4 regions of the Paenibacillus diazotrophicus genome follow, and region 3 is predicted to be linked to each of the others. Evidence: riboswitches for the same ligand, from Rfam matches in the RefSeq annotation. Region 3 holds a riboswitch; each other region holds the start of a gene.

Region 1 (7,803 bases), on a different contig from region 3:
TAATGCAGCTCAGAAGGAAGCAGAAGCCGCAGGCAAAATCATCATCAAGGATGCGATTGCGGATATTGCCCTGCAGCAGGTATTGACCCGTCCAACGGATTTCGATGTGATTGCTACGCTCAACCTGAACGGCGATTACCTCTCCGACGCACTGGCTGCACAAATTGGCGGCATTGGTATCGCACCGGGAGCGAACATCAACTATATTACGGGTCACGCCATTTTTGAAGCTACTCATGGTACTGCACCGAAGTATGCGGATAAGGACGTAGTAAATCCGGGTTCAGTTATTCTGTCCGGTGTTATGCTGCTTGAACACCTGGGCTGGCAGGAAGCGGCGGATCTGATCTACAAAGGCATGACCACGGCCATCAACAACAAGACTGTGACCTATGACTTTGCCCGTCAGATGGAAGGCGCCACAGAGCTGAAATGCTCGGCATTTGCTGACGAAATCATCAAGCACCTGTAGTCTACTGCTAACTAAGCTAACTTCTAAAGCACATGCCCTCATTTCTTGAAAGGAAATGGGGGCTTTCTTTTCATCGACGGTGAGGTTGGGTATAATAAGTATGTAACTTATATCATAGCGAAAAGTGAGGAGGTCAAATATGGATCGGATTTTCTTTTTCCTACATATGATCGGGACATTGGCGCTCGGCTTCTATCTGGTGCTGCCGTTCATTCTGAGCGGTACAGCTAAACTGTCTAATACAGCCAAAGAAGGAACGCTAAGTGCGATCGGCGGACTTAACCGGTTTGCCCAATATGGCCTGGTGATTCAGCTGTTGACAGGCGGATACATGATCTCACAGGGGGATTACACCGTAGCCTGGATGATTGTTGTCGTAGTACTGCTGCTGGCGATGTTTGCCTTGGGCGGCATTATGAGTAAGCCCTTGCGTTTGGCCGCTGCCGGCATGCGCGAGAACCGTGATGTCTCTGGCCATACCGCGAAGCTGCGCACGATGAGTCTGCTACTGATGGTTGTGCTGATCGTAATGGTGTTTTTTATGGTGTACAGACACATTATCTAAGCCTATTGAAGTGAAATAGCTCTGGCGGCTGCGGCTGTCAGGGTTATTTTTGTTGAAGTACCGGAAGACAAATTTCGTAAGGAAAGAAACCTTCTGCCAAGGCAGTGCTATGTTCACTTGTCGCTCAATCCTAGAATATGGTAATATTTAGGAGTGAATAGCAGTATATCTACACATTGGGAAGAGGTGTAGTAGTGAAATTCAGACGGAGCATGATTGTATGCCTGAGCGTGAGCCTGGCTAGTTGTTTGCTGGATACCGTCCCGGTTGCTGCTGAAGGAAGCAGAACGGATTATGAGGGACACTGGGCCCAGAAACAGATCGAAAGCTGGATTCAGCATGGTTGGCTGAAAGGCTTTGAAGACGGATCGGTCAAGCCGGATCAGGAGATTACAAGAGCCGAATTTATTACGTTAGCCAACCGGATGTGGGGCTTCACGGCCAGTAAACAGACGGAATTCAGTGATTTGCCGAATAACAATTGGGCATACAGCGAATTCGCCAAAGCCATGACAGTGGGTTACATTCAAGGATATAAAGGCAAGATTCGTCCGAACGACCTAATTACACGCCAGGAAGTGGCCGTTATTATGAGCAGGCTGTTATTTTTGGAGGATGGAGCACCCGAGGAGGTGCTGTCCACGTTCAGCGATTACAGCAGAATTGCCAGCTGGAGCAGACCTAAAGTTACGTCAATGGTAAATATCGGAGCAATGAAAGGCTACCCCGATGGCAGTTTTGGTCCGGAGCGGTCCATGACAAGAGCAGAATCGATTGCATTGATGGAAATCTTTAATTTTAAGATCGGCGGGTTGGGAGATATATATCGTTAGAAGTTAGAATGTACTGAGCCGCAGCTCAATGTTGAGGCCTCCCAATTTTATATTGTGGAACATATCCATCCCTGACTGTAGTTCAGCTGAAGCAGCACTTGAGGTGGCCAGGCATAGATAAGAAGACTGCTCTCCTAATGGATAGCAGTCTTCTTATGTTACGGATGATCCTCACAGCAGTTCCTTTGACGCAAACACATTGCTTTTTTCAAATTCCGCTTGTATGCCGGGTGGGAGCAGGCTCTGTAGCTCGTGACGGGTACACCATTTAGAATCTGAGTGCTCTTCGGAGAGTACCACGGAATTCCCATCGGTTCGGCACCAGTAGGTGATGATGACGAGTTGCCTGCCAGGATCCGTCAGAAAGGATGTGGCATATAGAAGGTTCTCTACAGTGACCGTAAGTCCGGTTTCCTCCTCAATCTCCCGCTCCAGCGCAGCCTCCAGGCCCTCCCCGAATTCAATTTTGCCGCCGGGACATTCCCAGCTGCCTGCTCCTACCGAATCTGCGGCTGCCCGCTGTACGAGCAGGATTCTGCCTTGATGCAGAATGACTCCTTTGACCGCAACGATGATGCTTCGTGCATTTCTGGTCATCTAACATATGCGCCTCCTCGTCTTAAAGATGGGTCTTTCCGCGTCATGCCGGATTCATACTTCTCTAAAGTATATCGGCCCTTCACGCCAATAACGACTGTATTTTATGTTTGGACAGCCTGGAAGTGTGGTAAGTAACATAGCGTGAAGTGATTGTATAATTAGTGACGCATAAGCCATCTTAATACGATGTGGTTACTCTAACAAAAGGTACACAGCGAAAGGAGAATGGATCATGCCAGAAAATAAACAGTCTTCCAAAACTTTGCCTCCACAGGTGCAGGACCGGCAGCCCGGTATTGAGAGTGAGATGAATCCGCGCCCGGAATTTGAAACGTCCAGCTACAAGGCGGCAGGTAAACTGCTGGGCAAGGCGGCACTCATTACGGGGGGCGACAGCGGAATAGGACGGGCGGTTGCCGTTCATTTTGCCAAGGAAGGTGCGGATGTGGTCATTTCTTATCTGAATGAGCATTCCGATGCCGAAGAGACCAAACGCCAAGTGGAGCAGGAGGGCCGGAAGTGTATTCTGATTGCCGGTGACATCGGCGTAGAAGCGTTCTGCCAGGATCTGATCAACAAGGCGGTAGAGGGACTGGGCAAGCTGGACATCCTGATCAACAATGCGGCCGAGCAGCATCCGCAGGACAAGATTGAGGATATTACTTCCGAGCAGCTGGAGCGGACGTTCCGTACGAATATTTTCTCCATGTTCTATTTGACCAAAGCAGCCATGCCGCACTTGAAAAAAGGCTCCACGATCATCAATACGACATCGATTACCGCTTATCGCGGCAGCCCGCAGCTGCTGGACTATTCGTCCACGAAAGGCGCGATTCTCAGCTTTACCCGCTCGCTGTCGATGAATCTGGCGGAAAAGGGCATTCGCGTTAATGCTGTAGCCCCGGGACCGATCTGGACACCGCTGATTCCATCTACTTTTGATGCTAAAAAGGTCAGTGAGTTCGGTGGCACTCAGCCTATGCAGCGTCCGGGGCAACCGGAAGAGCTGGCGCCGGCCTATGTCTATCTGGCTTCGGATGATTCATCCTATGTCAGCGGTCAGGTCATGCATGTCAACGGCGGAGAAATTGTCAACGGTTAGAAGCTACTAAGCGGTCAAGCGTGTGCTGGAAAATATAGTTGTAAGAGCAGGCCTATGCGGTCTGCTCTTTTTATTGTACCGGGCAAGATTAAGCTTTCCTGTAAAAGGGATAGCTTTTCTGAGGAATATTATGTTAATATGAACCACGTCAGCAACTGAATATTGCAATTGTCCCTAGGGGTGCCGTAAGGCTGAGACGAACGTGTGGTTCGGACCCTTTGAACCTGATCTGGTTAACACCAGCGTAGGAAAGCGGAGAATGAATGAACTGCAGCGAAGTTGTATCTTTTACACCCGTATTCCTGCGGAAATTTATGACTGCCTCCTATCCCGGGGGCGGTTTTTTTGCGTTACCGTTCAGTTGCCAAAAAGTGAAGCCGGAGGTGCAAAGTGGCTGAAATTCATTTGATATCGGATGGTAAGTTGGACCCCGGGCGGTTTGCCAGCCTTGCAGCAGCTGTATATCCGTACGTGGACTATATTCACCTGCGGGAAAAGCACCGCTCTGCTGTGGAACTGCTGGGTATGGCTGAGCAGCTTCTGCGTGCTGGAATCCCCGCATCCAGACTGGTCATCAATGACCGGCTGGATATTGCGCTGGCCGTCGGTGCAGGTGCTGTCCAGCTGGCCTGGCACAGCTTGCCACCCGCAGCGGCCCGCACGGCTGCCCCCGGCCTCCGGCTGGGGAGGTCGGTACACTCGGCGGCGGAAGCCGCGGAGGCGGGCAGGCAGGGGTCAGACTACTGCCTGTACGGGCATGTCTTCCCTACTGGCTGCAAGCCGGGTCAGCAGGGGCGCGGTTTGCCACTCCTGGAGGAGGTTGTGCGCAGCAGCAGCATTCCGCTGATTGCCATCGGCGGGATTGATAAGGGTAATGCTGATCAAGTAATCAGGCATGGTGCAGCTGGCATTGCGGTCATGTCCGGTATTTGTGGAGCGGAGGACCCTGTGGCCGCTGCCCATGCTTACCGTCTGGCGTTACAGGCGGTGTAGATCTGAGGTTTGGAGGCTTGTAGAGTCATGAACGTGACACGCGAAGGAGGTGAGAGGGCATGAATCTGATCATCAACGGCAAACCCGGAGAGGTTGCTGAAGACTGCCGGACCGTTGCCGATCTGTTAAGCCGGCCCGAATGGAGCTACCGGCTTGTGATCGTGGAACGGAACGGGGAGATTGTCAGCAAGGATCATTATGAGGAAGTGGTGTTATGTGACGGCGACCGGCTGGAGCTGGTGCATTTTGTAGGCGGCGGCTGAAGGCGTTACCGACTTTCTATTATCTAATTCTTAAGTTCAGAAGAATCCAGGAGGCGAGTTCATGTTAGATCCTTTAGTGATTGGTGGCATTAAGTTATCGAGCCGACTGTTCATCGGCACCGGCAAATACAGCCGCAATACGCTGATTCCCGAGGTGGTGTCATCTTCGGGCTCACAGGTGATCACGGTTGCCCTGCGCCGTGTAGACCCGGAGAGCCAGGACAATATTATCAGCCATATTCCTTCCCATATGACCCTGCTTCCAAATACTTCGGGTGCACGCACCGCTGAGGAAGCTGTGCGGATCGCCAGACTGGCCAGAGCTGCAGGCCTCGGCAATTGGGTCAAGATCGAGGTGATCAGTGATCAGAAATATTTGCTTCCGGATAACCTGGAGACCATCCGGGCTACGGAGATACTGGCTGCCGAAGGTTTCGTAGTGCTGCCCTATATGAGCCCTGACCTCTCCGCTGCGCTGCGGATGAAAGCGGCTGGAGCCGCTGCCATTATGCCGCTGGGTTCACCGATCGGTTCTAACCGGGGACTGCGCACCAAAGAGCTGCTGCGTATTCTCATCTCAGAGGTGGATCTTCCGGTGATCGTTGACGCCGGCATTGGCCGCCCGTCCGAAGCGGCTGAGGCGATGGAACTGGGTGCGTCCGCTGTGCTTCTCAACACGGCAATCGCCACCGCCCGTAATCCGCTGCTGATGGCAGAGGCCTTCCGTGAGGCGGTAGCTGCAGGCCGTAAAGCCTATTTGGCTGGACTCGGTCCGGTGGAAGAGACGGCTGTCGCGTCTTCACCTTTAACCGGATTTCTGAAATAACTCACAGGCCAAGCGAAATGGGGGAGTAACATGAGTTTTTATGAAGTGCTGACTCGTCTGGAACAATTGCCTTACGAGAGCTTATGGCAGGAGTACCGGGTAGAGGATGTGAAACGGGTACTTCGCAAAGATCGTCTGGATGAAAAAGACCTGCAGGCCCTGCTGTCTCCGGCTGCAGAAGCTTGTCTGGAGGAGATGGCTGAGCGAGCGCAGCAGTTGACCCGTGCGCATTTTGGACATGTGATGCAGATGTTCACACCGATGTATCTGGCTGATTTCTGTGTGAACCACTGTACGTATTGCAGCTTCAGCTCGATTTATGATTTTCCAAGAAAAAGATTGACTCCTGATGAGGTTAGACAAGAGGCAAAAGCGATCTCCTCCACAGGTCTGCGTCATCTCCTGATTCTGACGGGAGAATCGCGCAGGGAAAGTTCGGCCACATATGTGAAGGAATGCGTGGAGATTCTTCTGGAATATTTCTCATCCGTCAGTATTGAGGTAAATCCGTTGTCTACCGAGGAATATCGGGAGCTTAGGGAAGCGGGAGTAGACGGGTTGACTCTGTATCAGGAGGTCTACCACCAGGAAACCTACCGCAAGCTGCATGTGAAAGGTCCAAAAAGAGTCTACCGCAATCGCCTGGATGCCCCCGAACGGGGGTGTCAGGCCGGTTTCCGCTCCGTCAACATTGGCGCTCTTCTGGGTATGTATGACTGGCGGCAGGAGGCTTTCATGACTGCAATGCACGCACGCTATCTGCAGGACAAGTATCCGGAATGCGAAATCGGCTTATCTGCCCCGCGCTTTCGTCCGTATTTGGGCGAATTCAACCCGGACAGTGACGTTACCGACCGTGCGCTGGTTCAGATAATTTTGGCGTACCGGCTGTTTCTGCCTCGATCCGGCATCACCTTGTCCACCCGGGAGCCAGCTTCCCTGCGGGATCATCTGATCCACCTGGGGATTACCAAAATGTCGGCAGGTGTCTCCACTGAAGTTGGAGGACACACCCAGGATGGCGGAACCCCGCAATTCGAAATCTCGGATGAACGGACTGTGCAAGAGATAACAGACATGCTTCTGGAGAGCGGTCTGCAGCCTGTCTTCAAAGATTGGGACCTGCTGAAGGTGCCGGTGTAACGGACCCATTACGAGTCCGTAACAGCCCGGGTATTGCTGTTAGAGTTAGGACCCTGTAACCCTGATACCCAGCGCACTCGTTCTTCATTTGTTGTCCGTATCATCCGTAGGCTGCCCGCTATCGGTTCCGGCTGACAATTCATCCAGAGACATCTCGAAGCCGGGAGCCATATGGATCAGAAAATATTCCATCTCCGGCATTTCGAGACCGCGCAGCTTGGCCGCCGTCTGTTCTTTGGCGGCTGCGAATTCACGATTGCCTGCAGAGACCTCCCAGACGCATTTCAGATAAGCGTCGAGATGGTCTGCGGCTTTGACATAGCGGAGCAAATGGGCATCCTCGGAGCCGGAGGGACTGTCTTGCGGCTGCAGAAGGGGGGCATAGACAGAGCTAAGCTCCGGCGGAATCATTCCCTTCAGCCGCTCGGCGGCTACCCGCTCCATGTCGCGAAAGCTGGACAGCAGCCGCGGATTGTTGTGCTTGACCGGCGTAGCGATATCGCCGGTGAAGACCTCAGTAGCGTCGTGAAACAGCGCCATTGCAGCTGCGCGGTCGGCATTCAGCGAGCGGGCGAAGCGGGCGTTGCCGATGGAGCACAGCATATGCGCCAGCAGGGCAACCTGGAATGAGTGCTGCGCGACGTTCTCAGGTGCCGTGCTTCGCATGAGGCTCCAGCGCTGAATATACTGAAGCCGGTACAGATAGGCTGAAAAATGGTAATTCAATTTTTACGTAACCCCTTTCATGCGTGGTTTAATATGTTATGATAAAACTAATTGTAACAGAGTTTGGACAACCGCGAACGCATGGAGAGGAGCTGGACTGAAGATGCAGCATTTTGAAGACAGCGTATATAATCTGATCGTAGAAACCTCAACAAATCTGCCGGGTGATGTGCGCCGGGCAGTAGCTAAGGGACGTGCTCTGGAGGACCGGGCAACCCGCTCCGGCCTCGCGCTCACCACCATTGCGCAGAATATTGGCATGGCGGAGCTCCAGGTATCT
Region 2 (7,803 bases), on a different contig from region 3:
AGCCAGTTCTGTACCTTTTCCCACGATGCAGGGTCCTGATAGCCAAACGGCTCATTCCCGGCGTCCATCAGGGGCAGCAACAGATTCAGGCTTTTGGACTCAATGCTTTTGTCGAGTGGAGCCGTAGCATCTTCGTGAGCCAGCAGAAGATCAAGCGCCTCTTGCGGGTGGTCTGCCACGAATTGTTGTCCTTTACGTGCTGCATGGATGAACTTCTGAATGTAACCTTCCGAATTCTGCAGACCCAGGTCACTAGCAACCAGGACTAGCTCATAGTAATCGGGTACACCGTAATCCTTTGGATCCAGTGAAATAACCGGATGGCCTTCCTGTTCCAGAATCAGCTCCTCGTGGTTAATGAATCCTCCTATAATTCCATCTACACGTCCGGTAGAAAGGGCAGGAATCAGGTCAAAGCCAACATCAGTTATGTTTACTGCGCCAGGATCCCCGCCATCGCTTTGGATCATTGTTTTCAGCATTGCTTCATAGAGAGGGATAGAGGAGTATCCGGCAGTTTTGCCTGCCAGGTCTTTAGGACTCTTGATCCCGCTGTCCGCAGGAACCATCAGATGATTAAGCGGATGCCGGACGATCGCAGCAACGGACTTCACCGGAATCTGCTCACCCCGTGCCATCAGCACCTGCGGCTGGTAGCTTAGGGCCAGGTCAACTTTGCCTGCGGCTACAAGCTTGAGAGCATCATTGCTGTCTGCGGGCATCTGAATATCCACAGTAAGACCTTCGTCGGCAAAATAGCCCTTCTGCTGGGCAGCGTACAGGAAGGAGTGGACAGCATTCGGATACCAGTCGAGCATAATCGTCAGCTTGTGGGGGGTCCCGCTATGATCTGCAGCTGCAGAACTGTCAGGTTCCTTAGTACTGCTATTTCCGCAGCCGGCTACCGCAACTCCCAGGCATAGAAGCAGCAATAATGGAAGCAAAGGAAGGGACCTTTTTCGAAAGGGTTGTTCAGTATGCATTAGTTTCATTGATGAATGCCTCTTTTCTGCACAATAATTTTTTCGAGCAGCACAATAAATAGAAATAGAACGATTCCGAGTGCGGATAAAAGAAATACAGCGGCGAACATTTCCGCACTCTGCAGATTCCCCGCCATCCGCCGGCTGAAATACCCGAGCCCCCGGCTTCCGCCCAGCCATTCCCCGATCGTCGCACCAATGACGCAGTAGACCATAGAGAGCTTAAGTCCGGAGAACAAAGAGGGCAGTGCAGGCGGAATCTGGATCTTACGCAGAATCTGCCAGCGGGTGGCACCTAGTGTGAGCAGCAGTTCTTTGTACACAGCACCACTTTTGCGCAGACCATCAAAGGTACCTATAACTACCGGGAAGAAGGCGGTAAGGAATACTACCGCTACCTTGCTCCACATGGTATAGCCAAACCACATAATAAAAATGGGCGACAGTGCAATCAGTGGAACGGTCTGACTGATCACCAGCAAGGGGTATAGTGCTTTTTCAAGTGGAGTGAACATGTGCATACCCGTCCCCAGCAGCATCCCGCAGGTGGCCGACAGAACAAAACCAAGCAGAACCTCCTCCAGAGTAGCGGGTAGATGCTGACCGAAGAGCAGCAGTCTCTGCTCCACAAGCGCGGCCCATATGGCTGTTGGTGCAGGGAGAATGAAAGCCGGAATCAGCTTCAACCGGGCAGCACTCTCCCAGCCGGTAAGTGTCACGAGGACTAGCACGGCAAAAGGAACATAATCACTCACAAGGGTTCTGATACTAGCGCGTCTCATGCAGCCTCCGCTCTAATTCCTCCCGCAAAGCAACAAATTGCGGTTCATAATTCATACGGTAGTGTCTGGGACGCGGCATTTCCACCCTGAATTCCTGTACACCGCCGCTAATTCCATTCATTAGATAGATCCGGTCACTGAGCAGCAGTGCCTCCTCCAGATCGTGGGTAATGAACAGAACGGTTTGTTGCAGACTGCCCCATAATTCCAGGAGCCAGCGGTGTAACTCGCGTTTGGTAATGGCATCCAAGGCTCCAAAAGGCTCATCCAGCAGCATCAGCTCATTTCCGGCAGCAAGGGTGCGCAGCATAGCTACACGCTGACGCATCCCGCCGGACAGCTCCTGCGGGTAGAGCCGCTCTTTACCTTTAAGTCCAAACCGGTCTAGCATCTCACGGATCTCCTTTATGGCTTCTGATTTGCTGCCTTTTCGCTTAAGCTCCCAGGGGAGCAGGCAGTTGTCCATCACGGTTCTCCAGGGCAGCAGCAGATCCTGCTGAGGCATATAAGCGACCTGGCCTAGTCTAGATGAAGGATCATTAGACGTCATTCCGTGAATTTTCAATTCACCTTCCGTATGCTGAAGCAATCCGGCAATGATCTTGAACAGGGTGCTTTTCCCGCAGCCGCTGGCACCGACTATGGAAATGAATTCGCCCCGCCTGACATTCATTGAGAGTTCGCTGAATACCGTAGACTGCGGTGAAGCAGAGTAGGAATAGGACAGGTTACGGATAGATATCATCTTGGTATGTATAAGCCTCCTTTCTTGTACACGCATTTGCAGCCGGATTTGTAACGATCTGAATGGGATGGAAACACAATAAAGACCCATCCGTCTCCAGAGGAGGCAAATGGGTCTGAAAGGTTCGGCAGTAGGCAAGGAGCAGTACCGCAGATCGTTTCTGTTCCACTTCCCTCCGCTGGTATGATCCAGATCAGGTTCCAAGGGTCCGAAGCTTAAAGCTTCGTCTCAGTCATAGACTCCCCTAGTGAAATAGCAGGTTAATATAATATTCGCAATTGCTAACTAATATAGCATATTCCAGAATGTTGTCAAAAGAAATAGTACTCAGCACCGCTGCAGCCCGGTTACGAAGAGGGTCAGAATTCCCTCGGTAATCTCTTTTTTGCCGGACCCGTGAAGCTTCTGTTGATAGAGGTAGAGATCAGGACTGAGGACTGCGATCAATGAAGTTGCAGCAAAATGGGGATCAATGGTTATCAGCTTGCCATCATCAGCGAGCCGCTGCAGCCGCTCGGCCATCACAGCATTCAGCCGCTGGAAAATCGGATGCTCAAACTGGGTAAGCTGTTTTTTGCCGGTAAACTCAGACTTGATCATCTGGAGCAGTTCGGCATGCTGGTCTATGAAATCCACGACCTGTTCGATACTCCTCCGCAGCCCCTCAATGGAGCTGTCTGATCCAGCCGGGACTTGAAGCTCGTGCTCCAGACTTGCAAGAAATTGTTCAGAATTGGTGGAGAGCAGGGCAGAGCAAATTTCACCTTTATCCGTAAATCTGCGGTAGAGCGACCCCTGACCCATTCCTGCCCGCTTGGCGATGCTGTACATGCTGACTGCTTCGAGACCATTATCTCTAAAAAGCTCTCGGGCGGCTTCAAGAATACGCTGTACATATGGATCCTGATAGTTCCGGGAGGATGATGGATTGGTTTGAACTGTTGGATTTGAGGACGGGCTGCTGGCGGGTTCTCTCGGGTTCATAGCAGACTCCTTTCAGAAATTCAGCATAAATTTACAGAAAACGTGAGAACTACATTGACAGAGCGGACAATTGTCCGTAGACTAAAAAATGCGATACCGGACAATTGTCCGTTTCAATATACATTATATAAATTATGCTGCGTTGCGGTCAATGAATTCCCCTTCGCAGTTCAATTCAGGAGGAGATAGAGAATGGAGCAATCGCTGAAATCGGATGCCGATTTTCGTCTGTCAAGCATTCTGGTTCCACTGCTGGCTATTATTGCCGGTGTATTCATGGTGGTGCTCGACAGTACTGCTATGAATGTAGCTTTGTCCACTCTGGTTAAGGATTTCAATACAGATTTAAATACTTTGCAATGGATTGTGACCGGCTACATGCTGGCTCAGGCCTCAGTAATCCCGTTATCCGGGTGGTTGTCTGACCGATTCGGTTCTAAGACTGTTTTTCTGACTGCGGTTATTGTATTCACTATCGGTTCTATCCTCTGTGCAACACCTAGCCGTGCAGAGTGGTTGATAGCGTTCCGGGTCCTGCAAGGTCTGGGAGGAGGATGTGTGCTCCCGGTCGGCATGGCCTATGTCTATAAGCTGGCTCCCAAGAGTAAGGTAGGCGTAGTCATGGGAATTATGGGCATTCCTGTACTGTTCGCTCCGGCAATCGGTCCGGTCCTATCCGGCTGGCTGGTGGAATATCATTCCTGGCGCTGGATCTTTCTGATTAATATTCCTATCGGAATCATCTGTCTTCTCATCGGTTCACGTAAGCTGCCGCAATCGGAACGCAGCCAGGTTCCGGGTATGGATAAGCTTGGGATGATTCTTGGGCCGCTTGCATTTGCTTCTCTTTCTTACGGGGTAAGCCAGGGAGCGGATAGCTGGACATCGGACAAAACACTGATCGGCCTATTACTGGGTACGGCAGCGTTAATTGCTTTTGTCATTGCTGAGCTCCGTTCGGATACACCTCTGCTGGAGCTGCGTATTCTGCGCTCGCTTGATTTCAGCACAGGTATATTTGTACAGTGGATCGCACAGTTCGGTTTGTATGGTGCGTTGTTCCTGCTCCCCCAGTTTCTGCAGCAGGCCCGCGGCTTCGGGGCATTCGATACCGGTCTTACCCTGCTGCCCCAGGCGATCGCTTCCGGCCTTATGATGCCCATTGCCGGGATTTTGTTCGACAAGATTGGAGTTCGCTGGCTGGTGGTCTGCGGACTTAGCCTTGTCTCGGGTGCTTTGTTCCAGTATTCTCATGTGGACCTCACCACGCAGAGCAGAGATTTGATTCTGCCGCTGATCATGTGCGGTGCAGGCATGGGTATGATGGTAATGCCTATGAATACACATCTGCTCAACAAGGCCCCAAGTCATTTGGTTAACCGGGTTACCTCTTTGACTAACTCCATGCAACAGGTAATCAACTCACTGGCTGTATCTACACTTGTAACGATCTTGACCTCAAGAGCGGCAGCACGGGGCGCCGAAATGCAAAAGGCTGCAGGTGCAGCCGGCAAGGACGCGGCCCAAGCTTCGCCCGATGCTTTGAAGCTGGCTACACAGACTGTTCTGGCCAAAGGGTTCGACGATACTTTTCACATTATGATCTTTGTTGCTCTCGGAGGTGCTGTATTGGGGTTGCTCCTACGGAGAGGGCGCAGAGGTGGGAAAGACGGTTCAAAGTCAAAAGTGCAACCAGAAATGATGCATGGTTAAATTCTGGAAGTACAGTCAGGATTAGATCTGACAATCTCCGTTCAGCATTCAGGTGCTGCGGAGATTTTTTTGTTTCTGATTCTTCTGGGGAGATTAATAAGTTTTGGGCAAGCTATCCCTATATGAGTGCCTTCAGAAAGTGAATTGTAGGGTTATAACGCTTACAATATAATTCCGATGTTTATTATCGGAAAAAGGTATTGACTCCACTGACTTGACGGTGTTACTATTCAACTTGCCGGTGAACAGCCGGTACATACAGAGAATGATACGAGAGGGGTTAATCTATTTATGAAAAAACTTAGTCTGACTATCCTATTGCTGCTTACAGTGGTGCTGGTGGCTGCTTGCGGCAATAATAACAATAATGCTGGAGGCAATAACACAGCAGCCGAGTCCTCGGCAGCACCCACTGAAGGAGCAGCTGCATCTGCGGAACAAAACAGCCTGGAGGCCATCAAAGCCAGCGGCAAGCTGCGTATTGGAACAGAGGGTACCTATGCGCCATTTACTTTCCATGATGCTTCCGGCAAACTAACTGGCTTTGACGTAGAGATCGCTGAAGAAGTTGCTAAGCGGCTGGGAGTGAAAGCGGAATTCTTCGAAACCCAGTGGGACGGAATTTTTGCCGGGATGGACGCCAAGCGCTTTGACGTTATTTTCAATGAAGTTTCCATTACCGACGAGCGCAAGGTGAAGTACGATTTCTCGGATCCTTATATTGTCTCCAAAGCCGTGTTGATCGTTGGTGAGAAGAATGAAGACATCAAAGCCTTCGCGGATCTGAAAGGCAAAAAAGCCGGCCAGTCCCTGACCAGTAACCTGTCCGATATCGCTCGTGAGAACGGAGCTGAAATCGTTCCAATTGAAGGCTTCAATCAGGCTATTGATCTGCTGACCTCAGGACGTATTGATGCAACCGTGAATGACGGACTATCCTATCTGGATCTGAAGAAGCAGAAGCCGGATGTGAAGATTAAGGTCGTTGACGAGATTGCAGAGGGTTCCCAGAGTGCTGCTGTTTTCCTGAAAGGCAATGATGAGCTCGTAGCCGCGGTGAGCGAAGCCCTGGCAGCTATGAAGAGTGACGGTACGTATCTGAAGATTTCCGAGAAATATTTTGGCGCTGACGTTTCCAAATAATAACGGATGGACGAGGGCGGCTCAGGCCGCCCGGAGTCTAGAGAAGGATGTCTGATCTATGGATGACCGCAAAATACAAATTTTCCTTGATTCGATGCTGCCCCTGCTCAAAGCCGGGGTGGCTTTTACCATTCCGCTGGCTGTTGTCTCTTTTATATTGGGACTGCTTCTTGCTGTGTTGACCGCACTTGTCCGTCTGTCACCATGGACTATACCGAAGCTGATCGCCCGTTTTTACGTATGGATCATTCGCGGCACACCGCTTCTGGTCCAGCTGTTTATTATTTTCTACGGTTTGCCGGTAGTTGGCATCATACTTGATCCTTTTATTGCAGCTACAATAGGATTCACGCTCAGTGTGGGCGCCTATTCCTCTGAGATTGTGCGGGCTGCAATTCTGTCGATACATAAAGGCCAATGGGAAGCCGCATTCTCAGTCGGAATGACGAGGGGACAGGCACTGCGGAGAGTCATCCTTCCTCAGGCGGCACAGGTATCGATTCCGCCATTGTCCAATTCCTTTATAAGTCTGGTTAAGGATACCTCGCTAGCCGCGACGATCACATATGTCGAAATTTTCAAAACAGCACAGCAGATCACAGCAACTACGTACGAACCGCTGTTGTTGTATTGCGAAGCGGCTTTGTTCTATCTGCTGTTTTGTTCTGTACTGTCCGTTCTGCAAAATTACCTGGAGAAACGGCTCGACCGCTTCTCGGCGAGATAAGGAGAAGTACCGTGATTGAAATTCGTGACTTGCATAAATCATTCGGTCCCCTCCAAGTACTGAAGGGTGTGGATCTTACCGTAGAACATGGTAAAGTACTCGTAATTATAGGTCCTTCCGGTTCCGGAAAAACAACATTACTGCGCTGCTTCAATCTGTTAGAACAACCTGATCAGGGAAGCCTGTCACTGGGTGATCTGAAGCTAAATTTCACGGCCGGAGTCAAAATCCCGCAACGTTCAGTTCTGGCGCTCCGCCAGCGGACCGGGATGGTCTTTCAGTCCTATAATTTGTTCCCGCATATGACCGCTCTGGGCAATGTAATGGAGGGTCAGGTCACAGTCCAGAAACGTTCCAAGGAGGAGGCCCGCAAGCGGGGCATCGAACTCCTGACCAAGGTTGGGCTTGCGGACAAGGTAGACGCCTATCCGCATCAATTATCAGGCGGACAGCAGCAGCGGGTTGCCATTGCGCGGGCGATGGCCGTGGAGCCTGAAGTGCTGCTGTTCGATGAACCCACTTCGGCGCTTGATCCCGAGCTGGTAGGGGAAGTATTGAAGGTAATCAAGCAGCTTGCCGCTGAAGGGATGACCATGGTCATCGTGACCCATGAGATGAAATTCGCTGCGGATGTGGCGGATCAGATTATATTGATGGATAACGGCGTAATCCTGGAGCAGGGGACACCGGCGCAGGTGCTGGAGCATCCAACAAATCCGCGGGCGC
Region 3 (7,803 bases):
ATTATAGAGCCATCAGCCATCTCAGCGTGCAGCACTACCGCCTCACCCGCAGCAGGCAGCACGCGTCCGCGCACGGCGAATAACCGGCTCAGCTCCCGGACGGCAGTGACAAAATCACCGGAAATGTCCGTAAGCGCCGCCAGAATCAGATTGCCCAGGCTATGCCCGGCCAAGCCTTCGCCACTGCTGAAGCGGTATCTCATAATCTGGGCCATGAGCGGTTCTACATCAGCCATTGCTGTCAATACGTTGCGGATATCACCAGGGGGTGGCATTTGCAGTTCACTTCGGAGTATGCCAGAGCTCCCCCCGTCATCCGCAACAGTAACTATCGCTGTAATATCAAGCGGCTTTTCCTTCAAACCGCGAAGCATAACAGACAATCCCGTACCTCCACCCATAACGACGATACGTGGACGCTGTCCTTGTTCTTCAGCCACTATTGACCCCTTCTCTCTTAATGCCGGTCACGTTCAGAGTCCCGGTGGCTGACGGCTACAGACTCCGTCTCGCTAACCCCCAGCATCTTGCCCAGGTATTCGGATATTGCTACAGAGCGGTGTTTGCCACCCGTACAGCCAATACCGATAATAATCTGGGATTTGCCTTCTTTCCGGTACTGCGGTATCAGGAAATGAAGCATATCCAGCAGTTTGGTCAGAAACGTCTGTGTCTCTGGCCATTTCATAACATAATCGTAAACCTCGCTATCTTGACCCGTCTTTGGCCGCAAATGATCCACATAATGAGGATTCGGCAAAAAACGGACATCAAATACCAGGTCTGCGTCGATCGGAATTCCGTATTTGAAGCCAAACGAAGTGATATTAACAGAAAGTGTGCTTTTACCTAAATGGGAAAAACGTGATACGATCTTCTCCTTTAGCTGGACGGGCTTCATGCTGCTGGTGTCCAGACATAAGGTGGCAGAGTTCTTCAACTCCTCCAGCATCTGACGTTCCAGGCGGATACCATCTAGCGGCATGCCTTTAGGTGCCAGCGGATGATGCCGCCGGCTCTCCTTGTAACGCTGTACCAGTACAGAATCCGTTGCATCCAGAAAGAGAATCTCAAAACCGATCGTAGACTCGTCTTTGATATAGGACAATGATTCCGACAAAGCGGTGAAGAACTCTCTCCCGCGCAAATCGATAACAAGCGCTACTTTGGCGATTTTCCCTTTGGATTGCTCAATCAGCTCAGCAAATTTGGGAATCAGCACCGGCGGCAAATTATCCACACAGAAAAACCCGAGATCCTCCAGACTCTGTACAGCAATCGTCTTGCCTGCACCTGACATGCCCGTAATAATGATCAGGGTGGCACCACCGGGCGGTGATTGTTCCAGTTCGGTCATCAAAGCGCCCCCTCCCTATAAATAGTATATGAATAATTCCATCTGCTTAAGAACGCAGCAAAAGACCTGCAGCGCCAATAATACCCGCATCATTACCGAGCTCGGCCGGAACGATGGTCACTCCGGTCTGCAGCGGAGCCGGGGCCAGCTTTGCGAATACGCGTCGAACCTCTTCAAACAGAATATCTCCGGCTTTGGAGACCCCGCCCCCAACGATGAACACCTCTGGATTCAGTACCGCTGCGACAGCAGCCATGGATTTGCCCAGATAGAACGCAGCACGGTTCACAATCCGCAAAGCAACTTCATCTCCGGCTTTGGCGGCATCAAATACCTCTTTGGCGGCAATTTTCTCCACCATGGACAGGGAAGTGCGGTCGCCGCGGCTAACAGCATCATTTGCCATACGAATAATACCGGTTGCAGAGGAAACGGTCTCCAGACAACCCATGTTGCCGCAGCCGCATTGGATAGCTTCCAGATCAGGCACTACAGAAATATGACCAAGCTCGCCCGCAAGTCCGGCAAATCCTTGATACACTTTGCCATTAATAATGATTCCGCCGCCGACACCTGTGCCCAGCGTGTAGCAAACACAGTTCTCTACACCACGTCCCGCTCCGCTCCAGGCCTCGCCCAGCGCAGCCACATTCGCATCATTGTCTATTTTGACGGGCTTGTTCAAACGACCCTCCAGAATGGCACGGATCGGCACATCTCTAAAACCTATGTTAGGCGCAAGAATGATGATTCCTTCACGAATATTCGTAAACCCGGCCAGGCCCGCTCCTACACCGGCAAGCTGATCCCAAGAGTACGGGGATTCTTCCACAATCTGACGCACATACTTTTCGATATTATCGATGACAGCATCGACGCCATCGGCTGTCCCCGTAGGTCCCTCAAAGGTATGCAGCAGGTTCCCCTCGGCATTGCAGATTCCAACCTTAATCGTGGTTCCACCTAAATCCACGCCAACGTAGATACTTTCAGACATGTAACAAGCCACCTTTTTCTATGCTAAAATAGTTAATCCTACGTACCCACTATAATAGAAGGTATCCCTGCGGTCAAGGAAAGGCGGTACACCCGGCTATATGAAGAGTCTTGTATTTTTTTATGACAAAAAGTGCGGCTTTAAGAGAATCTGAAAAATTCCTGTTTTTATGAAAAAGGCCTCTTGCCTATGCGGCAAGGGGCGGATCAATCAGCATAAATTCAAGGCGGTGGACGGAGGGTAGTACGAATGTAGACAGCTACTCCGACAAAATCCGTTTCTGACCCTCCAACGCGCGGATCGGGGCAATGTTCTGGGTGAATTCAAGGGTGCCCATGTAACGGCCCGCTTCGTCACGTACTGCGAAATAACGGATGTAGATAAATTTATCCTTTATGGCAATCCAGAAATCCTCGGCGTCTTTGCGGCCTGCCTTGAAATCCTCCAGCAGCTTCTCAACGACATGCACGCTTTGCGGCGGATGGCAGTTCTGCACCGTGCGGCCAATAACAGCCTTAGTGCGGGCGAAGATCCGTTCTTTGCCATGGGAGAAGTAACGAACGACATCATTTTCATCGATAAATGTCAGATCAACAGGCAGATGATTCAGCACGGTTTCCAGCTGATGCAGAGACAACAGGCCCGTCTCGAAGCGGATAAAGCCTTGAGGTGATAAGCCTTCTTTTCCATCTTCTGTGCCTTGCGCAACTGCCCCCTCCGGCTCTGCAGCACGCTCAGGAATCCACTCCCGCTCCGGCGCAGTCAGGCAGAAGCCAATTTCATCGCTTTCGCGGGCGATTTTGACCCATTCATCTTCAGTCAGTTTATCAAGCGCCATCGGCAGCAAAATATTTTCTTCCTTAAAGATCATTTCATTTACTTCCTGGATAATGTTCGTAAGCAGAGCTCCAACCTCTGCCGCTTCCCCGTTGTACGCACTGAGCGCAGCCTTGGCTTGTTTGATCATGCCGCGGATCCCATCATCCACTCCCCACATCACTTTGGTTGGGCCATAAATACCGTATTTCTCAAGGTAAGGGAACAGCAGATTTTCTTTGCGGCTGTAGTGCTTGTCGAGATCAAGCAGCAGGCTCAGATCCTCCAGCAGCTTGAAGATCATCTCTTCGCTGTCGTTTCTTTGGAATTTATCGGCATGCAGCTGCATACGGAAGTTCACCAGCCGTTCAATCTCACGGTTCTCCAGCTTGAAGGTGTGGACGGGATGTCCCGGCTGTTCCTCCGGCTTGGCAGAACGGTGAATTTCCTGGATCGATCCTTTGAAAATGGCCGTGTGCACAGAGCACAGGCGCTGTACCTCAGTTACAGGAATCCCTTCCTCCGTCATCAGGGAATGCTCCATCGCAGAAATTTCCTCTACCGTGACATCACCTACCGCTTCTGCAAAACGCGCCTTGACTTCCTCTACACTTTTACCGGCATGCAGCTCCTTAATAATCTCCTTAAGCATGGCTTGGCGGCGTGTCTGCTGAGGAATATCCATTTCACGGTTGTTAATCAGTTCACTCATCGTTCTCTCTCCTTCTCCATTCCATCTGTTAATCTCAGCACTCTATTCAATAATCTCGAAGCCATGGCTCTGAAATGCCAGCCGGACGGTTTCGCGATCCATTTTCTTCATTGTGATTCCTTTCGACAAGGTCATGAACCGGCCCGCCGTCTGCAGCATGCCAGGCTTAGTTATATCGCGGAAACCCAGCTCAACCATAATGTCTATGGCTTCCGGATAACGGCTGACCAGCTCGAATATGGACTCATCCATGTTAAGGTGTTTGCTCATTGCACTCTCCTCCTGCAGCTTGGCATTCTACCAATTGATAACCTTTCTCAACAACAGCTTAGCATAGGGCACAGGGCCGAAGAGTGATTGCAGTCACTAAATTTTAAAGTAGTTGTAGAAGGACAAAGATAATTCATAACGTGAAGCGGATAACCTCTTATCTTCAGAAAAAAAGCTGTCCCCTTACGCCTCGCAGCGCGGGAACAGCCTTATGTGGTCCGGCTTGGGTTATAGCATTTTGCTTAGCCTGGACGAATTACGGATATCATGCGAAATACGCATACTGCAGAATTTGGGCCCGCACATGGAACAGAAGTGCGCTGTTTTGGCACCCTCGGCTGGAAGAGTCTCATCATGGTACTCCAGCGCCCGCTCCGGGTCCAGCGAAAGGTGGAACTGGTCACGCCAGCGGAACTCGAACCGCGCCTTCGACAGGGCATTGTCCCGATCCTGCGCACCTGGATGGCCTTTGGCCAGATCTGCAGCATGTGCGGCGATTTTGTAGGTAACGACTCCTTCGCGTACATCATTTTTGTTAGGCAATCCCAGGTGTTCCTTAGGCGTGACGTAGCACAGCATCGCTGTCCCGAACCAGCCGATCATCGCCGCACCAATCGCAGAAGTAATATGGTCATAACCTGGTGCAATATCCGTGGTTAAAGGACCCAGTGTATAAAAAGGGGCTTCTTGGCAGAGCTCCAGCTGCTTATCCATATTCTCCTTGATCTTGTGCATTGGCACATGTCCCGGACCTTCGACCATTACCTGAACATCGTGTTTCCAGGCGATGGCTGTCAACTCTCCAAGCGTCTCCAGTTCAGCGAACTGTGCCTCGTCATTGGCATCGGCAATGGAGCCCGGACGCAGTCCGTCCCCCAGGGAGAAGGCCACATCATAAGTCTTCATAATCTCGCAAATCTCTTCAAAATGTGTATATAAAAAGTTCTCTTGTTGATGTGCAAGGCACCAGGCCGCCATAATAGAGCCGCCACGTGAGACAATTCCGGTCGTTCTTCCGGCAGTAAGCGGAATATAACGCTTCAGCACCCCGGCATGAATGGTGAAGTAATCCACACCCTGCTCCGCCTGTTCGATCAGCGTGTCCCGGTACAACTCCCAGGTCAGATCCTCGGCGATTCCTTTTACTTTCTCCAGTGCCTGATAAATGGGTACGGTGCCGATCGGTACCGGTGAATTGCGGATAATCCATTCGCGGGTGGCATGAATTTTCGCACCGGTAGATAGATCCATAATCGTATCCGCACCCCAGCGGGTAGCCCATCTCATCTTCTCCACTTCCTCTTCAATGGAAGAAGAGACAGCGGAATTCCCGATGTTCGCGTTGATCTTAACCAGGAAGTTACGGCCTATGATCATTGGTTCACTCTCGGGATGGTTGATATTGGCCGGGATAATCGCGCGGCCGGCAGCGACCTCATCCCTTACAAATTCAGGCCGTGTATTCTCCCGAATCGCGATATACTCCATTTCCGGTGTAATCATCCCCAGCCGTGCATAGTGGAGCTGGGTGACATTACAGCCCTTACGTGCTCTTAAGGGATTCCGCCGCAAGCCGGTGAACCCTTCCGCCGACGTTCCGTCTGCAGCCAATCCGTAATCTCCAGGTTGAACGGCTCTCCCGGCGTATTCCTCTGAATCCCCACGTTCCACAATCCAGCTTAAGCGGTGCGCCGGCAGGCCCTTACGTACATCGGTCTGTGCAGCAGCATCCGTGTAAATCCCACTAGTATCATAGACACGCAGCGGCTCATTATCCTCTTCCCCCGCAACCCCTTCGGTACGGCTGAGACGGATCTCACGCATCGGAACCTGAATATCCGGGCGCGAGCCCTCTACATACACCTTACGGCTTGCGGGGAATCCCGAAAGATCGACTTGTTCCTTTTTTGATGAATCTGACATTCTTATCTCCTCCTCAACGCTCTGTGAGCCATTTTAGATAAGATCAGCACGCAGCAAAAAGCCGCTCCACCTGGAGCGGCTTTATTCACGAACAGCCAATAAGGCTGTGCTCAAAAAAGGTCCGGCTCCACTTTCCTACGCTGGTATGATCCAGATCAGGTTCAAGGGTCCGGGAATTCAATTTCCCCGTCTCAGCCCATTCAGGCTCCCCTAGTGGGTATCTATCTAATTAAATACAATCTACGCTAGCAGGTATTTATTGTCAACCAAAAATTCGCTTAGTCCGCTCCGTTACTTATCCAGCGTTTCGCTCCAATCATGCACCATAGTGCCTTCCAGATACTTCTCAGCATCCATAGCGGCCATACAGCCGGTTCCTGCAGCCGAAATCGCCTGCCGGTAACGCGTATCCTGAACATCCCCACAAGCGAATACGCCTGGAATGTTAGTTTCTGTTGTTCCTGGATTCACCACGATGTAGCCGTTGGCATCTGTAGTAATCTGACCGCCGAGGAATGCCGTATTCGGTGTGTGGCCGATAGCAACAAATACGCCATCTGCTTCCACGAGCTCCTCAAGACCCGTATCATTATTGCGGACCGTTAGTCCCTTCACCCCGGTATCCCCGACGGTAACTTCAAGCGGCGTGCGGTTCAGTGCCCAGGCCACCTTGCTGTTCTCACGCGCCCTGTCCTGCATAATCTTCGAGGCGCGCAGCTCCGGACGGCGGTGGACCAGGGTTACGCTGGAAGCGAATCGAGTGAGAAAGCTGGCTTCCTCCATCGCGGAGTCGCCGCCGCCGACCACAACAATCTTTTTGCCGCGGAAGAAGAATCCATCGCAGGTTGCACAGGTACTAACCCCGCGTCCGACATTCTCCTGCTCTCCCGGTATGCCGAGGTACCTTGCGGAAGCACCGGTTGATATAATCACCGACTCTGCTTCCAGCACACCCAGTCCATCTACGGTTACTTTGAAGGGGCGCTGCGAGAAATCCACAGCATCCACCCAGCCGTTCTTAAATTGAGCCCCAAAGCGTTCAGCCTGCTTACGCATGTTATCCATCAGATCCGGACCTAAAATACCTTCTGGAAAACCTGGAAAGTTCTCTACCTCTGTCGTCGTAGTCAATTGTCCTCCTGGCTGCAATCCTTCAATAACAAGGGGGCTGAGGTTGGCACGTGCCAGATAAATCGCAGCAGTCAATCCTGCCGGACCTGTTCCGATTACAATTGTTTTGTACATTAGCAAGTCCTCCTTAGGGTCAGATATTTTCCGTAAATGGCGGCAAAACGTCTGCTGCCGCCCCATCCTGCGTTAACCCGCATGCTTGATCAATACGCCGGGCATACCGGCTTACCGTCGAGACGGAAACGCCGTAGCGCTGGGCAGCCTCACGGTAGGTAACCGGATGACCATGCAGTTTGGCGGTTAAATACTCCAGAGCTGCACACCAGCCCTCCGCATGCCGGAACAAAGGAACATCCGGGTAGAGGCGGGCTATGAAATGCTTCCAGAGGAGCTCGGCATCCTTCTTCTGCGCAGTATCAAATCTGCGGTCCTGCACAGCAGCCATATGATCCAAAATCCGTTGCCAGTCCTCTTTCCACTCTGGCGGTCCTTTATGGCCTGACACAACAGAGTCCTGCACAGCCCTCTGGATTCCGCCTTCCTCCGAACTGCCGCCGATCAGACGCTGCAGACTGAGAAGCGCAGCCTCCTGAAGCG
Region 4 (7,803 bases), on a different contig from region 3:
ACGAGAGTGATAAGTACGATTTTGGGCAGTAGTCCGAACCCGAACCAGATAATCAGCAGCGGCCCCAGAGCGATGGAGGGCACGTTCTGGCTGAGAATCAGCAGCGGGTACAGTGCTCTTCTTAGCCAGGGCACCAAATGCAGCAGCAGAGCGACAATGAGGCCAACGCCTGTGCCGATCGGGAAGCCGATCAAGGTCAGCCGCAGCGTAGCGGCCGTATGTGCCCAAATGCCTGAAGCATTTCCCCGGGATTCGCGCGCGATATCGCCGGGGCTTGGCAGCATCCAGGAAGGGACGTGAAGTACGGAAACCGCCAATTGCCATACGCCCAGAAAAAAGATGACCGCCACAAGGGGCGGCCAGATTTGGTTCCAGTACGATCTCACGGCCGGTACTTTTCCGTCAGCTTGTCCATGCTGATTCCGCTGGGGTTATGAGCAATCTTGATTTGCGAGATGACGCTGGGGCTGCCCGATGCGATCAGCGCTTCATGCATTTGGCGCACCACTTCAAGCAATTCGCTGAGTTCGCCCTCCATTGTCGTTTCCAGCGGATTCACCTGGTGCTTGACGCCCGATTGCTGAATGACCTCTATAGCCTTATCCACATAAGGAATGGAATCCTCGTTATTCGGAGTTTTCGGAATGACTTGAATACTAAGCAGGGTGTTTGCCATCTCAATCAGATCCTTTCGGGTTTTGTATCGTGAACTTTGCAAGGTTAATATATATTACTTGCTCTCCGGCAGATAATCATTCGTGAACGCCGAAGCAGCATCCAGCGGCTTGTCCAGCAGCTTCAGGCCGTACATCCAGTCGGCGTATTTCTGCCAGACCTCGGCTTTCTGCTCTCCCCATCTGGAGGCGTCGTCCGTATATTTCGGGCTAAGCCACTTCTGGCTGGCCAGGACGAGCTTAGGGTCCAGATCCGGCACAGCTTTGGAGAGGATGGCGGCAGCTTCTTCCGGCTTGTCGATCGCATATTGATAGCCTTTGGAGGTAGCAGCAAGGAAAGCCTTCACCAGCTCCGGATGCTCAGCAATTTCCTTCTCGCTGGTCGTCAGCACCGGGGTGTAATAATCCAGCTGAGGCGCGTAATCCTTCAAATACAGCATATCCAGCGGCTCACCGCGCAGTTCAGCTTCAATACCGGTCCAGGCATAGAATATCCAGGCAAAATCGATGTCACGTTTTACGGCGGTGAAGAAATCGGCTTCTCCGATATTGACCAGCTTCACTTTTTTGACATCGCCGCCTTCAGGGTCCATGATCGCCTTCATGGCAGCTTCCTCAGCCGGAGAGCCCCAGCCGCCGTAAGTTTTGCCTTCGAAATCCTTTGGTGTCTTGATATTGCGGTCCTTCGGAGCGGCAAACCCCGAGGTGTTATGCTGGATGATAGCGGCGATCGAGACGAGCGGCACATCCTGCAGGCGGGCCAAGGTGAACGCCTCCTGGGCACTGATGCCAAAAGCAGCTTCGCCCGAGGTAACCATCGTGTCGGCTCCCGCTGCACCCGGCTGTACAATTTCTACATCCAGGCCTTCCTCCTTGTAATAACCCAGCTCCTTGGCAGCATAGAGGCCGGTATGGTTAGTATTCGGCGTCCAGTCCAGGGCGACCTTGATCTTGGTCAGTTCCTTTGGCGCGTCCGTTTCTGCAGCGGTTGCGGTTGCTTCCGGTGCGGCGTTGCTGTCTCCAGAGGGTGCAGTGCTATTTCCGCCGGAGTTGGTTGTATTGCTGCCGCACCCGGCCATGATGATAACCAATATGCAGCTGATGCAGAGCATTAGTGCTTTTTTGACTCCCATTGCTATTCTTCTCTCCTTCCAGCTACCCAGTCTTCTTAATTCTGATGATGTCCATACCAAAAAAAGCGCCCCGAAGATCGGGACGCCAGCAATTGCGTTAGGTGGCCGCTTAGCCGAAGTGGCTGAATGCGGGTGATGATTCCTACGCTGGCATTATCCAGATCAGGTATAAGGGTCAGTATCTTTAACGGGATACACTCTCAGCCAGCCAATTCCAGCCCCCCTGGTACTATGAAGTTATGGGTGTTGCTGTGTTCTTACGCTGTATTATAGCGGTCCCCTTCGGGGTTGTCCAGTACCAGCCCCAGATTCTGGCGGACTGCCAAACCTCACCAGACAGTGGACTTTCCAAATTGTATATATTAAAATTGATACTTTACAATTCTGTTCTAATAAAGGAGTGACTCTTATGCACACTGATCAGCAAAATGCCGGAGAACGGCTGAAGGTGCTAGCGGAACAGTTGGCGGAGGAGGTCACTATACGTCAGTATGAGCGGCAGCCCGAGCTGCAGCACAGGTTCGGCCCTTCCGGAATGGCAAGAACCAAGCAGGATTCACTCTATCATTTACGGTATCTGGCGCAAAGTGTGGCGCTGGACAGTCCGCTTTTATTCATTAATTATATTATCTGGCTTAAGGTGCTGCTCGCACAGTACAAAATTACGGCTGAGGATCTGCAGATCAATCTGGGACTGATGAAGGAAGCTGTAGCTTCACAGGTAGAGACGCCGGAAAAAGAGCTGATTCTGAGCTATCTTGATATAGGAATCCACCATGCGCTAGAAGAGCAGAACCTGCCGCCCTTTCTTCAACCGGAGAAACCCTATTTCCGGGAGGCCGAAAGGTACCTGAAGCTGCTGCTGGACGGCGAACGCCGTAAGGCTTCAGAATTTGTGCTGGGGCTCCATGATGAGGGCGTGCCTATCCGTGATCTATATCTGCATATTTTTCAGAGCAGCCAGTATGAGATTGGCCGTCTATGGCAGCTGGGTCACATTACTGTCGCTCAGGAGCACTACTGTACAGCCTGTACCCAGAGTATCATTTCCCAGCTTTATCCGCGTTGGATTCAGGCGCAGGAAGGGAAGAAGACTCTGGTTGCGGTCGGAGTCGGCCAGGAGCTGCATGAGATCGGACTGCGGATGCTGGCGGATTTCTTCGAAATGGAGGGCTGGAACACCTTTTATCTGGGCTCCAACATGCCTGCAGAAGGCCTGATCCGGTATCTGAAGGAACAGCCTGCCGACCTGCTGGCCATCTCCATCACCATGACTTTTCATGTATCGGAGGTTCAGCGTCTGATAGCTTCCATCCGTACACATGCGGAACTGAATCCCATCAAGATTATGGTTGGCGGAATGCCCTTTAATATAGACAGAGAGTTATGGCAAAAAGTCGGTGCTGACGGCTATGCCCCTGATGCCAAGGGGGCGCTGGAAATAGCGGGGCGTCTTATTCCTGATGCGTGACTCCGGGAGAATTGACATAGAAGGCGGGAGAAGGAAATGACCGACCATGAGCAAGAGATCCGGAAACTGAGAGAGACGATTGAGAAGCTCTCTAACCAGGTGATCCAGGGACAGCAAAGAGAAGAACAAGCCCTGGCTGAATTTTCTGCGATGAACAATGAATTAATTACGATGCACCGGTTGCTCACCAAGAATAGTGCCAGCCTTAAGGCCATGAAGGAAGAGGCGGAACGGGCCAACCGGGCAAAAAGCCTGTTTCTCGCTACAGTAAGCCACGAGATTCGTACGCCGATGAACGGAATTGTGGGGATGACTGAGCTTCTGGAGGCTGAGAGCCCGACGGATGAGCAGCGGATTCATCTGGAGGTCATCCGGGAATCGGCACAATACCTGCTCCAGATGATCAATAATCTGCTGGATATCTCCAAGATTGAAGCCAGCAAAATGGAGCTGCAAAAGGCTCCGCTGAGCATACGCAATCTGCTTGAACATGCGGCAAGTCTCCTCTCTCCTGCTGCAGTGAAGCGCGGAAACACTCTGAAATGGCAGGTTGCAAGCAGTGTTGAGAGTACACTGAATGGAGACTCGTCCAAGATTCTTCAGGTGCTCATTAATTTGCTGGGGAATAGCATTAAGTTCACACAGGACGGAGTGGTGGAGGTACGTGTAGGGCTGGCTGAAGAGGATGGCAAGCATCAGCGGCTGTGCTTCGAAGTCAGGGACGAGGGCATTGGCATCCCGCTGAAGGCTCAAGCCGGGCTGTTCCGGCCGTATTCGCAAGTCAGCCAAGAGTCGGAGATGGCAGTGGAGGGAACGGGGTTGGGGTTGTCGATCTGCAAGTCGATGGTGGAGCTGATGGGAGGTGCGATCACGGTAGATAGTGCGCCTGGCCAAGGATCAACCTTCCGGTTTGAGATAGCGCTGGGCAAGACCGCCCGGCTGCAGGACAACCTGAATGCCGCTGAGGTTCTCCTGCCGGAGGCCCGCTTCAGTACAATGCCGGTGCTGGTTGCTGAAGACAATGGACTGAACAGCACACTCCTGCTGCTGCAGCTGAAAAAATTGGGCATTACCAATGTGGAACTGGCCAATAATGGGAATCAGGCTATAGAAGCATGGCAGAAGAGAGACTTCGGGCTTATCCTCATGGACAGCAGGCTGCCGGGCATGAATGGCGGCGAGGCGGTCCGGAGAATCCGCCAGCTGGAATCCACGGGAACAAGGATGAGAATTCCCATTATTGGTGTGACCGGGGATGGATCAGAAGAGAGCCGGGAAGCGTTTTTCCATGCGGGGCTGGATGACTGGGCCGTGAAGCCGCTGAATCTGGATAAGCTGAAGCAGCTTCTGGACAGATGGTTCGGGCCCAAGCCCTATATTCCGGTATTGAATCGGGATACAGTGTCCGGCATCCGGGAAATGGACGGGGAGGAAGAGCCGCAGCTGTTTCGCACGCTTGTCGATATGTTCAAGGAAGATACCCCGCTGCGGCTGGCTGCCCTGCAGGCAGCGGCGGAGGCCGGTGACCTGCCGGAGATGGCTTCGGTAGCCCATAGCCTGAAATCCGGCAGCCTTGGACTGGGAGCGCAGTACTTCGCCCATGTATGCGCAGGCGTTGAGCAGCATGCCAGAAGAGGAGAATATGAACGGGCGGCACTGCTGCTTCCCAGGCTTGCGCCTGCGTATGCGGAAGCCTGCCGTGAACTGGAGAGTCTGCTGTAGATCAGCGGGCTCTTTTTCTTTTTCTGCGGCGGCTGCGGATTCCGTTCCATAGCTGTTTCAGACTCAGGCCGATACTGACAGCGATTCCTGTGAAGGTGACGAACAGCGCCAGATATTCAAATGGGGAATACTCCAGCATTTTGCTCCAATCAATCTTGCCTTTAAGGTCCTCGATCACCTGATTCATGCCATAAATACCGCTCACCACGGTGAACACCGTCAGGATCATGAGCAGTGTGTCCCGCCGCTTGGCCTGGAATTTCTCCTGGTATTGAAACAGGTCATTCAAGGTCATTTTGACCTCTTCAAACAGGGCGTCGTTCCCGTAGACTTTGCGTAGTTGGAAAAAAATCTCCCGGCCCTGGGACTGCGAAATTAACTCCAGAAAATAAAATTTGGCAGAGAACTTGTTAATCATAAAAATCAGGTTCTCGATTTCATCCACATCGTGGTTAATGCGCAGCCGAGAGTGGATGTTGGCCAGCTTCAGCAGAACGATTTTATGAAATATGCTCAGCAGCAGCCCATAGTAATATTCTCCATACATCTGATTAATAAGCTGGGTGGCCAGCTCAGGTTCAGCCCGGCTCAGGCAGCAGAATGTCTGCTCATTCGTCAAATAGTAAGTGTCCGGTCCCCAGCGGTTGTAGCAGTGTTCCTCGCAGTAATCCCGGATGTATCCGGGATCGCTGGCACTGATGTACGGCGTGCCTTCCACGGTAAGGCCATCCAGCTGGGAAGCACGGTACTGCTGCTCCACACTGATCTCACCCTCCTGGCCCGCCTGCCCGTCAAAACCGTAAAAGGCCTGAACCAGCATTCTTTCATCCACAAAAAACGGTAAAGTCTCAAAATAAGCCCCATTGATTTCTGAAGGGTCGAGAAAAGGCTCCAGTCCGCTCACTAAATTCCTGAACACAAAATCCTCCACCTCATCAAAGGAGCGGTCATGGCAATGAATGGAGGTTTGTTTATCCCTTAAGGATACATCCTCCAGCGTACGGAAGCGGTCGGCAAATTCGAGGGCAATGCTGAAGGGGAGATGCTCCTCCTCTATGCTGACTCTAATGGTCAGGAAGCCGAGTTCGAAAGGACAGACGAATACATCCGTAGAGAGCACCTGGAAATGAACTGACTGTCCGGGCATCTCCATCCTGCAGGGAAGCTGATTGGCCCGGGAAAAGCGGCGGAAGGAATCTTTGTCCTTCTCACGGGGGAACAGCACATGGGCCGCAAACGGGAGGTAGCTCCGCTCCATTTTTTCATGGGAAACACAGTAGCCTTCGCCATAATAAGCGTCTTCCAGGTCTTTGTTGTCCAGAAAAAAACGGGTAAATCCCTCACGGGTCAGATGTTCGATCACTTTCGTGTCTTCACCCTCCTTGAGGGAGAAGGGGAAGATGAACTGCAGCAGGGCGGTATGGAGTGTTGGTTCAGAAGCTAAAGGGGTAAGTTCAGGCATCAATAGTTCCCACCCTTGCACAAGATATTTACATGAATTATATTACCCTATTTTCCAGGCTGCCACGCTTAACAGGAACAGCACGGCGGCAAAAGCAGCCAGCAGTCCCGAAGTCTGGGCGATCTGCAGATGATCCATGGACCAGCCGGTCACAAGCGGCAGCACCGCTCCGCCGATCCCGCCGGCAGCGATCATAATGCTTGGAGTGGACTCTTCGGCTCCGGGGAGCAGCTTGCTGGAGAAGACAAGTGATATGGAGAAGATGCCGGACATGCACAGCCCCAGCAGTGCCAGCACGGCAAAAGCGGCAATACGTTGCTCAGCAAACGGAAATATCGCTAAGAGCAGCAAGGTGGAGAAGCAACTAACCAGCACATATCTTCGATAGGAGATCCGCTCGGCAACAACTCCGGCATATAGCCGCCCAGCAGACATCGCCAGCCAGAAGAAGGTGACGGTCAGGGCCGCCGAAGCGTCGCCCATGCCGAGCTTGGCAATGAAGATCGCCGGCATGAAATTGACCAGGCTCATCTCCGTACCCACGTAGAGAAAGAAGAAAACAATGAACAGGCTGAGCAGCACCCACTGTTTGCCTTTATAGGGAAGTTTTCTTGAACGCAGGCGCTCAGTGCCCCGTTCCTTGCGCGGGGGGCGTTCGTCGAGTACGCTCTGCAGGCGGCCGAACCCGCCCTTGGCCCAGAACAGCAGAGAGATCAGCGCAAAGGCTGCGACGATCAGGAAGGCCAGTCTCCAGGCGCCGGCTGCAATTAACGGGCTTGCAACCAGCGGCATCACGAGTGCGCCTACGCCGAACAGCACCTCCAGCCGGCTCATGGCCACAGCGGTTCCTTCTGTGACAGCTGCTATAATGATGGTGCCGATGACGGCTTCAATCATGCCGAAGCCAAAGCCTGCGGCCACGGCAATGACATACATCCACCCCCATGGAGGGAGAAAAGCATAAGCGGTTTCCGCACACAGCAGCAGACCAGTGGCGATCAGCAGTCCGCCCCTTTTGCCGAAGCGGCGGTTGAGCAGCGGCGAGATCAGCACACCAGCTAGGAATCCGGCAAATTGGCTGAAGATCAGCTCGCCGCCTGCACTGTAAGTGCGGTCATAATGTTGCAGCAGAACGGGAAGAATAGAACCCAGCACCACATGTGCGAGTCCGATGACAAAGTAGGAGAGGCAGCCAATCCAGATCAATTTTTTCAAGTAGAGGAGCTCCTTTTGTAGTGGGTTAATGGCTGGATTCAGGATTCATTACGGATTCATTACCCTCAGAACGGGTACACTAATATAAACAACGGTTTTATCATAAATCCAAATTCCCGACGTGGA

Evidence for each region. A riboswitch is a leader RNA that binds a small molecule or an ion and turns the genes downstream of it on or off. The one in region 3 is predicted to bind thiamine pyrophosphate.
Region 1: linked by a shared signal. The riboswitch ahead of ACAN54_RS29650 (thiamine phosphate synthase) and the one ahead of thiC (phosphomethylpyrimidine synthase ThiC) in region 3 are both predicted to bind thiamine pyrophosphate.
Region 2: linked by a shared signal. The riboswitch ahead of ACAN54_RS04635 (ABC transporter ATP-binding protein) and the one ahead of thiC (phosphomethylpyrimidine synthase ThiC) in region 3 are both predicted to bind thiamine pyrophosphate.
Region 4: linked by a shared signal. The riboswitch ahead of ACAN54_RS17990 (ABC transporter substrate-binding protein) and the one ahead of thiC (phosphomethylpyrimidine synthase ThiC) in region 3 are both predicted to bind thiamine pyrophosphate.

Annotation. Positions count from the first base shown of each region.
Region 1 covers NZ_JBGJZN010000017.1:4,294-12,096, reverse strand. Annotated here, with positions in the region: gene icd (NADP-dependent isocitrate dehydrogenase) at 1-472, shown strand, start outside; gene ACAN54_RS29670 (hypothetical protein) at 612-1,037, shown strand; gene ACAN54_RS29665 (S-layer homology domain-containing protein) at 1,232-1,870, shown strand; gene ACAN54_RS29660 (NUDIX hydrolase) at 2,042-2,467, opposite strand; gene ACAN54_RS29655 (SDR family oxidoreductase) at 2,703-3,572, shown strand; TPP riboswitch at 3,739-3,840, shown strand; gene ACAN54_RS29650 (thiamine phosphate synthase) at 3,963-4,565, shown strand; gene thiS (sulfur carrier protein ThiS) at 4,625-4,828, shown strand; gene ACAN54_RS29640 (thiazole synthase) at 4,890-5,654, shown strand; gene thiH (2-iminoacetate synthase ThiH) at 5,685-6,797, shown strand; gene yfbR (5'-deoxynucleotidase) at 6,882-7,523, opposite strand; gene ACAN54_RS29625 (fumarate hydratase) at 7,627-7,803, shown strand, end outside.
Region 2 covers NZ_JBGJZN010000001.1:1,027,330-1,035,132, reverse strand. Annotated here, with positions in the region: gene ACAN54_RS04645 (ABC transporter substrate-binding protein) at 1-983, opposite strand, end outside; gene ACAN54_RS04640 (ABC transporter permease) at 989-1,738, opposite strand; gene ACAN54_RS04635 (ABC transporter ATP-binding protein) at 1,752-2,510, opposite strand; TPP riboswitch at 2,664-2,766, opposite strand; gene ACAN54_RS04630 (TetR/AcrR family transcriptional regulator) at 2,838-3,494, opposite strand; gene ACAN54_RS04625 (DHA2 family efflux MFS transporter permease subunit) at 3,687-5,207, shown strand; gene ACAN54_RS04620 (amino acid ABC transporter substrate-binding protein) at 5,499-6,350, shown strand; gene ACAN54_RS04615 (amino acid ABC transporter permease) at 6,409-7,077, shown strand; gene ACAN54_RS04610 (amino acid ABC transporter ATP-binding protein) at 7,089-7,803, shown strand, end outside.
Region 3 covers NZ_JBGJZN010000011.1:24,655-32,457, reverse strand. Annotated here, with positions in the region: gene ACAN54_RS27760 (gluconeogenesis factor YvcK family protein) at 1-401, opposite strand, end outside; gene rapZ (RNase adapter RapZ) at 458-1,357, opposite strand; gene ACAN54_RS27750 (ROK family glucokinase) at 1,404-2,354, opposite strand; gene ACAN54_RS27745 (DUF438 domain-containing protein) at 2,614-3,882, opposite strand; gene ACAN54_RS27740 (DUF1858 domain-containing protein) at 3,925-4,152, opposite strand; gene thiC (phosphomethylpyrimidine synthase ThiC) at 4,381-6,075, opposite strand; TPP riboswitch at 6,191-6,297, opposite strand; gene trxB (thioredoxin-disulfide reductase) at 6,367-7,320, opposite strand; gene ACAN54_RS27725 (tetratricopeptide repeat protein) at 7,340-7,803, opposite strand, start outside.
Region 4 covers NZ_JBGJZN010000004.1:249,916-257,718, forward strand. Annotated here, with positions in the region: gene ACAN54_RS17980 (ABC transporter permease) at 1-386, opposite strand, end outside; gene ACAN54_RS17985 (thiamine-binding protein) at 383-676, opposite strand; gene ACAN54_RS17990 (ABC transporter substrate-binding protein) at 731-1,807, opposite strand; TPP riboswitch at 1,930-2,042, opposite strand; gene ACAN54_RS17995 (cobalamin-dependent protein) at 2,217-3,278, shown strand; gene ACAN54_RS18000 (ATP-binding protein) at 3,315-5,000, shown strand; gene ACAN54_RS18005 (hypothetical protein) at 5,002-6,462, opposite strand; gene ACAN54_RS18010 (MFS transporter) at 6,505-7,677, opposite strand.